One region of the Stenotrophomonas sp. YJH_SMC_40 genome, then DNA from elsewhere that is predicted to be linked to it. Evidence: predicted binding sites of a transcription regulator. Region 1 holds the regulator's gene; each other region holds the start of a gene.

Region 1 (3,268 bases):
CGTCGAAGTGGTGGGCCTGCAGCACCGCCTGCCCGGCACGCGCGATGCCCAGGGCCTCTTCAGCGGCGTGGCACAGTTCGACCATCGCGGTGACGCCAAGGAAGCCGGCACCGCCCTTGAGCGTGTGGTATCCACGGAACACCGCGTTGAGCTGCTCGGTGTCCTGCGGTGCCTGCTCCAGCGACACCAGCTGTTCGCCCAGGCGATCCAGGATTTCCTGTGCCTCGATGATGAAATCGGCAGTGATGTCGTCGGATACCGCGCTCATGCTTACAGCCCCAGATCCGACAACAGGTCGTCGGCGTCGTTCTGCGAGACCGCGTGGCGGTCCAGTCCCTTCAGTGCCGGCCCGGCCAGTTCCGGGTCGGTGCGATGCTGTTCCGGCGGCAGGCCGAGTGCGCCGAAGCCCTCGTGCACGCGGCGGACGATGCCGACCACGCGACGGATGATCTGCCCGGTCAGGTCCTGGTAGCTCTGGGTCAGGGCGATCTCGGTCAGGTTGTGGCGGATGCGCTCGAGCTGCGCGTCCTGGCCCGGCTGCAGGCCTTCAGCACGCAACTGTTCGGTCAGGCTGCGGCATTCCTCGGCCAGGTCCAGGGTGCGGTGCGTGGCCTGTTCGGTCATGGCCACCACGTGGTCCAGGCGTGCGCAGGCGTCGTCCAGCTCACCGGCCTCGCTGGGCACGGTCGGCAGCTCACCCAGTGCCTGCCCCAGCTCGCGGGCCAGCCGCGAGAGGCCGCTCATCATCGGCTGCGTACGCAGCGCGACCAGTCCGTCGATGCGCTGCCGCCAGGCGGCCTCGTCACCGGACTCGAGTGCGTCCAGGGCTTCCTGCAGGCGCAGGGCGAGGGCGCTCTTGTCGACCGTGGTATCCATCAGGCGCTGGCCGCCAGGCGTTCGAAGATCTTGCCGAGCTTCTCTTCCAGCGTCTGCGCAGTGAACGGCTTGATGATGTAGCCGTTCACGCCGTTCTGGGCGGCTTCGATGATCTGTTCGCGCTTGGCTTCGGCGGTGACCATCAGCACTGGCAGGGTCTTCAGCTTGGCATCGGCACGGATCGCCTTCAGCAGCTCGATGCCGGTCATCACCGGCATGTTCCAGTCGGTGACCACGAAATCGAACGGCTGGCTCTGCAGCAGCGACAGCGCGGCATGCCCGTCCTCGGCTTCGGCGGTATTGGTGAAGCCCAGATCGCCCAGCAGGTTCTTGACGATCCGACGCATGGTCGAGAAGTCATCGACGATCAGGATGCGCATGTTCTTGTTCAAAGCAGAGTTCCTTTGTTGTTCATTCCGGGCGGCCGGGGGCAGCCGCCTCGGGCATGTTCATTCTTCCAGGCCGGCGTCCGCCGCCTCGAAAATCTTGAGCCGGCCACGCAGGCGCAGCACCGCCTGGCCGTGGATCTGGCAGACCCGCGACTCGCTCACGCCGAGCACCGCGCCGATCTCCTTCAGGTTCAGTTCCTGCTCGTAGTAGAGCGAGAGCACCAGCTGTTCGCGCTCGGGCAGGTGGCCGATGGCCTTGCCCAGCTCACGGCCGAATTCACCACGCTCCAGCACCTGCTGCGGGGTCGGGCCGCCCTGGGCGACGGTGTCCAGCTCGCCCTGGTCCTCGATGCGCGACTCCAGGCTCAGCACCTGGCCACGTGCGGCGTCCTCCATCAACCGCAGGTATTCGGGCAGCGGCATCTCCATCGCGGCGGCCACCTCGGTGGCGCTGGCGGCGCGGCCGCTGCTCTGTTCTAGGCGGCGGATGGTGGCGGCGGCATCGCGGGCACGGCGGTGCACCGAGCGCGGCACCCAGTCGCCACGGCGGATCTCGTCGATCATCGAACCGCGGATGCGGATCGAGGCATAGGTCTCGAACGAGGCGCCCTGGTCGGCGTCGTAGCTGCGCGACGCTTCGATCAGGCCCATCATGCCGGCCTGGATCAGGTCGTCCACTTCAACGCTGGCCGGCAACCGCGCGGCCAGGTGGTGGGCGATGCGCCGCACCAGGTCCGAATGCTGGGCGATGACCTCGTTGGCCGCCGAGCGCTGGACTTCCCTGTACTGGGCTGCGCCTTTCATGCGGCCACCCCGCGCTGCTTGAGGATGCGCTCGAGGAAGAACTCGACGCCGCCACGCGGTTCGGTCGGCGCCTGCCAGCGTGCGGTGCGACGCGCGATCTCGGTGATCGCCAGCGCGGCCGGGCTGGACGGGTAGGCCTTCACCACCGGCTGCTGGCGCTGCACCGACAGGCGCAGCCAGTCGTCCTGCGGCACGCAGCCCAGGTAGTTCAGCGAGACATCGGCGAGGAACTTCTCGCAGACGCGGGTCAGCTTTTCGTACAGCACGCGGCCCTCGTTGGGGTCGCGCACCATGTTGGCCACTACCTGGATGCGGTCCACGCCGCGTTCGCGCGACAGCACCTTGATCAGCGCGTAGGCGTCGGTGATCGAGGCCGGCTCGTCACAGACCACCACCACGGTGTCCTGCGCGGCCTGGCAGAAGGTCAGCACGCCGTCGGTGATGCCGGCGGCGGTGTCCACCACCATGATGTCCAGTTCGCGTTCCAGCTCGGAGAACACGTTGACCAGGCCGACGTGCTCGGCCGGGGCCAGCTCGGCCATGTGCCGGCGGCCGGACGCGGCCGGCACCACCAGCACGCCGTTCGGGCCTTCGACGATGACGTCGTCCAGCGAGCAGCGGCCGGCGACCAGGTCGGCCAGCGTGAAGGTCGGGTTCAGCCCCAGGATCACGTCGATGTTGGCCAGGCCCAGGTCGGCGTCCAGCAGCAGCGTGCGCTTGCCCATGCCGGCCAGTGCCACCGCCAGGTTGGCGGACACATTCGTCTTGCCCACGCCGCCCTTGCCGCCAGTGACGGCAATGGTGCGCACAGGGCCGAGCGGCTCGCTGCGGGTGGCCGACAGCGGGAAGGTCTTGGTCAGCTTGGCGTACTCACGCGACGGCATGGTTCAACTCCGGGTTGCAGGGCATATCGGCCGCGCGGCGCAAATCTTCAAGGCGAAGTACGAGATTGGCCGCACTGGCCCGGTGCAGGTCCTCCGGAACGTCCTGGCCATCGGTCACCCAGGTGATCGGCAGGGCGTGGTCCACGGCCACTGACAGGGCGTTGCCGAAGCGGCCGGTCTCGTCCAGCTTGCTCAGCACCAGGCCCTGCAGGTTGGCGGCGCCGAAGCGGCGGACCACCTCGTCCATGTCGCCGAAGCTGGTGTTGGCCGGCAGCACCAGCAGGGTGCGTACCTGGCGGGCGGCGCGCAGCCACT
Region 2 (3,268 bases), on a different contig from region 1:
GGCAGCCATTGCCACGGGTGTAATACAGATAGTCCGGATTCGACTGGTACAGGTTCGGCGCCTTGAACGCCCGGGCGATGCCGCCCTTCACCACCCAGTCGCCGTTGATGCGGAACTGCGCGTTGAGGCTGGGGCTGGTGTTGTTGCCGAACTGGCTGTGGTGGTCGAAGCGCAGGCCCGGGGTAACGATCCAGCGCTCACCCAGGTAGATGTTGTCTTCGACGAACACGGCGGTGGTCTGCGCATCGGCCTTGCCCCGCGCACGATCGGCCGACAGCCCCGGGATGCCGCCGCCGCTGCTGCTGGACTGGCTCATCGAGTACGGGTCGGTCAGGCGGCTGTCCAGGTATTCAAAGCCAAGCGTCCAGATGTTCTCGGCACCACCCAGCGTGGTCGGGAAGCTCACTTCGCCGTCCAGCTGGTAGTTGCGCAGTCGCGAGGTCGACCAGTCGCTGCCGTTGAAGCTGCCTTCCGGGCCACCGGCCAGGCCTTCGTTGATGCGTGAGTTGTTCACCGCCTCCACCGCGGCCGTCACCCGCGAGGTCACGTCGCCCCAGCGGCCACGATGGGTGATCGCGCCGGTGTTGCGGTACATGCGGTTGGTCTCCGCTTCGCCCTCGGCCAGTGCCGCCAGGTCAACACCGGTCGATGTACCGGTGGTGCTGACCGCGCGATCACCAGCGTAGATGTTGCCCTGGCGGCTGGTGCCGGCTTCGAACTCCACCACCTGGTTGGCGGTCACGTCCCAGCGCAGCAGCGCGTTGACATCGCGGTTCTTGACGCCCTCGCGGCCGGCCGGCGGCACCGCGTTGGGGTTGGTAGCGTACTGGCGGTTGAGCTCCAGCGAGTCCGCGTCGGTCTTGTTGAGATTGCCGTACAGGCGGAACGACAGGGTGTCGGTCATCGGCCCACTCAGCTACAGGCCGACGCGTTCGCTGCCACCTTCGGCGCTGTGTTCGGGCACCAGCCCATACAGGTCCACCGCACCGGTCAGGTCGCCGGTCGGGCGCTTGGTGATGATGTTGACCACGCCGCCGGAGGCACCGGAGCCATAGCGTGCCGCCGCCGGGCCGCGCAGCACTTCGATGCGCTCGATCATTTCCGCCGGCACCCAGTTGGTGTCACCGCGGGTATTGCGCTCGCCGCTGCGTCCCATGCGCACGGCATCGCGTGCGCCGATGCGCTTGCCATCGACCAGGATCAGGGTGTTTTCCGGGCCCATGCCACGCAGGTCGATCTGGCGGTTGTTGCCGTACTGCCCCGAGGCGCTGTTGCCGGTCAGGTTGACGCCCGGCATGGTCCGCAACAGCTCGGCGATGTCGTTGGCTGGCGGGCGCCGGGCGATATCCTCGGCGGTGATGGTCGAGGTACCCAGTGCCTGGCGCGCGATCTGCGAGGCGGTGACGTGCACCGTGTCGATATCGGTGGCGTCGGTTTTGGCCTGGGCGGTCAGGGCGCTGCCCGCCAGCAGGGCGGCGACGGCAAGCGCCAGCGGGCGCGGTGAATGGACAACGGCAGGAGACATGATCAGGACCTTCTGGCAGGGCTGCGGGGCCTCTGGCAAAGGGCTTGAGGCAACGACGAGGGGGGAGGCGGAGCCGTCCTGCAGGCACCTGCAGCCCGCTCCGTGCGCGCATTCTCCCATCAATGCGAGTGATTCTCAAATGCGTTCACTCATTGCCGCAGCGGCGTCGATGTGCTTTGCGCACCGTGCAAGCCTGCACCGCGCGTAAACTGGCCGGCTACCCCGCCATCAACCGTATGCCACCGCGGCCGATACCCGTGGTTTGCCGTACGCAGTCAGAGATCGACGTGGAACCACCCCAACTGGACGATGCCAGCCAGCCGCTGGCCGAGGCCTGGCAGCAATGCCTGCTACAGGCCGGCCCTGCCGCCACCGCGCTGCTCAAGGCCGCTGCCACCGATGCCCCACCCGCGCTGGCCCAGCGCTTTTACGAAGTGCTGCTGCAGGACGGGCGCGCACGCCGCTTCCTGTCCCACGACCAGGTCAAGCAGCGCCTGCAGCCGGCCATGCAGCGCTGGCTGGTACAGCTGCTGACCACCGACGCCGCTGGCATCGCCACCACGGTCGCCTCGCAGCGGGTGATCGGCGACGTACACGCACGGGTCGGCATCCCGGTCGACCTGGTCACCCGCGGTGCGCGCGTGCTCAAGCACGAGCTGTTCGTGCGCCTGCGCGCCGACGCGCCCGACAGCGCGACCGCGTTCGCCGCCATCGCCTGCCTCAGCGCGATCATGGACATCGCCATGGAAGGCATGACCCTGGCCTACACCCATGCGCGCGAGCGCTCCACCCGTGCCGACGCCGCCTACCGGCTGTTCTCGCTGGTACAGAACGTCGGTACCGAACGCGAGCGCCAGCGCGCATTGCTGCTGGACTGGGAGAACGCCCTGCTCTACGCCCTCGCCGGCCACGTGCAGGCCAGCGACAACGCCAGCCTGGCCACCTCGGAGTTCGGCCTGTGGTTCACCCACAAGGGCATCCCCAGCTTCGGCGAAAGCAGCGAAACGCAGCAGGTGGGCCAGTTGATGGCCCGCATTGACGGCCACCTGCAGCGCGCGAGTGGCGATGCTCCGGCGCAGCGACTGGCGGTGCTGCCGGCCATCCGCGAGGACCTGGCCGCCATCCGCACCCTGATGACGCTGCTGTTCGAGCGCATCGGCGAACTGGATGCCGGCAGCGACGCGCTGACCAACCTGCTCAACCGTCGCTTCCTGCCCACCGTGCTGCGCCGGGAAATCGAGCTGGCCACGCGCAACCGCACACCGTTCTCGCTGCTGCTGCTCGACCTGGATCATTTCAAGGCAATCAACGACGGCCATGGCCACGATGCCGGCGACCGTGCGTTGCAGCACGTGGCCGGCCTGCTCGGCCAGCTCACGCGTGGCAGCGACTACCTGTTCCGCTATGGCGGCGAAGAATTCGTGGTGGTGCTGGTGGCCGCCAGCGAGTCGCAGGCGACCGTGATCGCCGAGAGCCTGCGCCGACAGATCGCACAATCACCGGTAGCACTGGCCAATGGCCAGGTGCTGGAGCTGACCGCCAGCATCGGCGTGGCCGGTCACGATGGTCATCCGGACTACGAGCGGTTGATGGCACGTGCCGACGCCGCGATGTACGAGGCCAAGCGCAGCGGCCGCAACCGCGTGGTGGTCGCCAGCGCGGACCTGCAGGAAGCCCCGGGGCGGCGTGCACTGCAGCGATGACGGCAGGACAGGTAGAGTCGACCGCTGGTCGACTATCGCG
Region 3 (3,268 bases), on a different contig from region 1:
CGGCGCCGCGCACGCTGCCGACCAGTGCGCGGGCGAACAGCCAGACCAGCACCAGGCCGAGCGCGGCGCCACCCAGCAGGGCGATCACGGTCAGCACGGCCGAGGCGGAATAGGTGGACGCGGCCTGTTCGCGCGAGGCGCGGGCCAGGCGGTTGTCTTCGGCGATCAGCGCTTCCAGTGCCGAGGCGGCCTTGCGGTGCTTGGTGCGGGTTTCGCCGACGAAGGTATCGATGGCATCGTCCGGCAGGTCCAGTTCCAGCATCTCGGTGACACTGTCATAGGAGGCCAGGGCGTCCTTCCACTCCTTGGCGAAGGTGTCGAACAGCTTCTTCTGCTGCGCGTTGTCGACCAGCTTCGGGTACTCCTTGATCGACTTGTCCATGCTCGCGCGCAGATCGACGCCCTGCTTGCGCGCATCGGACTTGACGTCGTCGCTGGCCCGGATCAGTTGCTGGTAGGCGGCATTGCGGTATTCGCCCAGCATGCCGCGCATCTCGCCGGCGAGGCGGATGCTCTCCATGCGTGAACCGGCCAGCTCGGTGGTGACGTTGTTCAGCGAATGCAGTCCGCGATAGGCGACGATGCCCTGCAGCAGCATCACCAGCAGGAGGACGCCGAAGGTCAACAGCAGCTTCGGCATCAGTTTCAGGTTGTTGATCCACGGCATGGGCGTTGCGATCTCCTAAGGCAGACGCGTCCGGGCGTCGGGCCCGGTTGCAGCAGAAACCACGCCGGCACAAGCTCCGGCGTGGTTCGACGGACAGCGGATTACTTGATGTTGGCCAGCTTCAGGCCCGCCGGCGAGCTGACTTCGATTTCCGCGCGCGAGGCGTCGCGCTGGATCTTGCCGATCACGCACACGGTCTTGCCTTCCAGGGTTTCCAGCGGGAAGGAGAACTTGCCGCGGTTCTCGCCGGCGATGCGGGCCGAGAAGGTGTGGCGCGGGAAGGCACCGCCCATGTACAGGAAGGTCGGCTGGCCTTCGGAACCTTCTGCGTAGCGGGCCTTTTCGACCTTGCCACAGACCATGCCGTCCTTGCCGACCGAACGCGGGGCCAGTTCCGGCGGGATCATGTCGGCCGCCTGGGCGAACGCGGAGGAAGCGGTGGTGGCCAGGACAGCGGCCGAAACGAACGCAAGCAGGGACTTCATCGAGGTGTATCTCCGGGGATGGTGATGGTCGTTCCGGTTCCGCGCGCTCCTGCGCGACCGGCTTCTGTCCCCCTATCGGCACTGCTGGGGGGAACTGAAGGGTTTTGTGACCAGAACGTGAAGCAGGTCCGATGGATCAGGCGGCAGCGTCTTCGGCGAGGGAGGCCTGGCCCATGTCGGCGCTGTCGAGCAGGGTCTCGATGTCCAGCAGGATCAGCATGCGGTCGTCGTGGGTGCCGATGCCGGAGATGAAGCGGGTGTCGACTGCAGCGCCGAACTCCGGGGTCGGGCGGATCTGCTCGGCCGACAGCGGGATCACGTCCGACACGCTGTCGACCACGATGCCGACCACGCGGTCTTCGACGTTGAGCACGATCATCACGGTGAAGGCGTCGTAGCGGGCGTTGTCCAGGCGCAGCTTCAAGCGCAGGTCGATGACCGGCACGATGGTGCCGCGCAGGTTGATCACACCCTTGATGTAGTCCGGGGCGTCCGGCACGCGGGTGACCGCATCGTAGCCACGGATCTCCTGCACCTTGAGGATGTCCACGCCATAGTGCTCGGCGCCGAGGGTGAAGCTGAGGAATTCGCCACCGGCGCTGGCGGCGGAGCTGGTCTTGTCGTTCATCGAGGGGTCCTGGTTCTGCCGGAAGTCCCGGTGTCAGGCTCGATATCGGCCCCGCGTGGGGGGACTTTAGGTGCCGGGGGAGAGGCATCCACGCATGGCGTGGATCTGCCGCGGCGCGGCCGGCACGCGCATATGGCGTGGATCCGCCGAAGATCGGTAGTGCCGGCCGCTGGCCGGCGACGGCATCATGCGGGTTGCCGGCCGCCGGCCGGCACGAACGGTCGGACGGGCCTCAGAGCTCGCCGTTGCGGCGCGCCTTGCGCTGGCGGTCGATGCGGAAGATGTAGCGCTGGATGGCGCTGTCGCCGCCGCGCGGCAGGCTGTCAAAGCGCATTCCCACGCGCTTGACCTCGATGCCATTGGGCTGTCGCTGTGGCAGCAGGTTGCAGACCACCAGTTCGATGTCCAGGTCGGGGCCATCGGGCAGCGACAGCTGCGCCGGGTAGCGCTTCTGCAGGCCGAATACGGCGCAGTCGTTGGGAACCACTACGGCCAGGCCGCCACCGCTGATGTCCACCACCCGCATCGACAGCGCTTCGGCACGTGCTTCGCCGGGTGGCAGCAGCAGATGCGGCGAGTCGGTGACCGGGGTCTCCAGCCGGTACAGCTCACGGCGCTGCAGATGCACCAGTTCGTCCGGCAGCGGGGCGCGGAAGGCGACGTGGCCATCGTTGTCCACGCGCTGCAGTTCGTGCAGGCGGAACCGCACAAGGACACGTTCAAGCTGGGCGAAGCAGAGCAGGTGGTCGGCCTGCTCGGCGGCACGGTTCGATGCCTCCTGCGGGCTGCCGTCGAGCAGCAGGTAGTCTTCGTCATCGTCGAGATCAAGCAGGGCGGTCGGGAAGGAACGATCCCGGCCGTCGATATGCGCGTTGATCAGTGATCGCTGGTCGATCAGCGAGCGCAGCAGCTGCCGCAGCTGGCGGGGGTTGCGGACCAGGAAGCGTTCGTCCGCGGCGTCGGCCGCGTGGACATCATGCAGTTCAGTGTCGTGGCCGTCGGACATGGAGTCTGTGATCAGGGGCGGGCGCCAGCACGCGTCGGTGCAGGCTCGATGGGGATATCGGCCTCTTCATTGGATTATGAAGTGAGATTTGCATCACTTTCCATGCATAAGGGGTCAGATCCCTTTCCCGTGGGAAAGGGATCTGACCCCGTGGCCCGCCGCGCTGGTGCATCCATCCCATGGGCGGATGCTTTCTGCGTGGGGTCAGAACTCCTGCCAATCACCCTCGGCAGCCAGCGCCGGCTGGGCGGCCGACGCCCGCAGCGGCCGTGTCGGTGCTGCCTTGGTGACGGGCAGGGCGGCCGCGACCTGACGTGGCTGCGGTGCATTTGCCAAGCGTGCCGGCGCAGCGGCGACGCCCTGCGATGCCAGCCGGAAGCGCGCCACGGCTTCGCCCAGCTGCACGGCCTGGTCTTCCATGGCGCGCGCCGCAGCAGTCGCTTCCTCCACCAGCGCGGCATTCTGCTGCGTGGTTTCGTCCA

The links. The regulator FliA, encoded in region 1, starts transcription of late flagellar genes. The targets are predictions, from matches to a motif close to TAAAGTTTNNCNNNCNNNGGCCGATAA.
Region 2: a site for FliA is predicted at 1,754-1,780, ahead of AC5P6X_RS08320 (GGDEF domain-containing protein). Genes of this name have one in related genera too.
Region 3: a site for FliA is predicted at 1,823-1,849, ahead of AC5P6X_RS21540 (chemotaxis protein CheW). Genes of this name have one in related genera too.

The regions. Positions count from the first base shown of each region.
Region 1 is NZ_JCAFRX010000014.1:10,630-13,897, forward strand. Features, by position in the region: gene AC5P6X_RS20030 (chemotaxis protein CheA) at 1-268, opposite strand, end outside; gene AC5P6X_RS20035 (protein phosphatase CheZ) at 271-876, opposite strand; gene cheY (chemotaxis response regulator CheY) at 876-1,268, opposite strand; gene AC5P6X_RS20045 (RNA polymerase sigma factor FliA) at 1,326-2,069, opposite strand; gene AC5P6X_RS20050 (MinD/ParA family ATP-binding protein) at 2,066-2,953, opposite strand; gene flhF (flagellar biosynthesis GTPase FlhF) at 2,940-3,268, opposite strand, start outside.
Region 2 is NZ_JCAFRX010000003.1:523,839-527,106, reverse strand. Features, by position in the region: partial or broken gene AC5P6X_RS08325 (TonB-dependent siderophore receptor) at 1-1,525, opposite strand, end outside; gene AC5P6X_RS08320 (GGDEF domain-containing protein) at 1,813-3,228, shown strand.
Region 3 is NZ_JCAFRX010000022.1:1,062-4,329, forward strand. Features, by position in the region: partial or broken gene AC5P6X_RS21530 (methyl-accepting chemotaxis protein) at 1-667, opposite strand, end outside; gene AC5P6X_RS21535 (hypothetical protein) at 769-1,152, opposite strand; gene AC5P6X_RS21540 (chemotaxis protein CheW) at 1,289-1,780, opposite strand; gene AC5P6X_RS21545 (flagellar brake protein) at 2,013-2,786, opposite strand; partial or broken gene AC5P6X_RS21550 (methyl-accepting chemotaxis protein) at 2,991-3,268, opposite strand, start outside.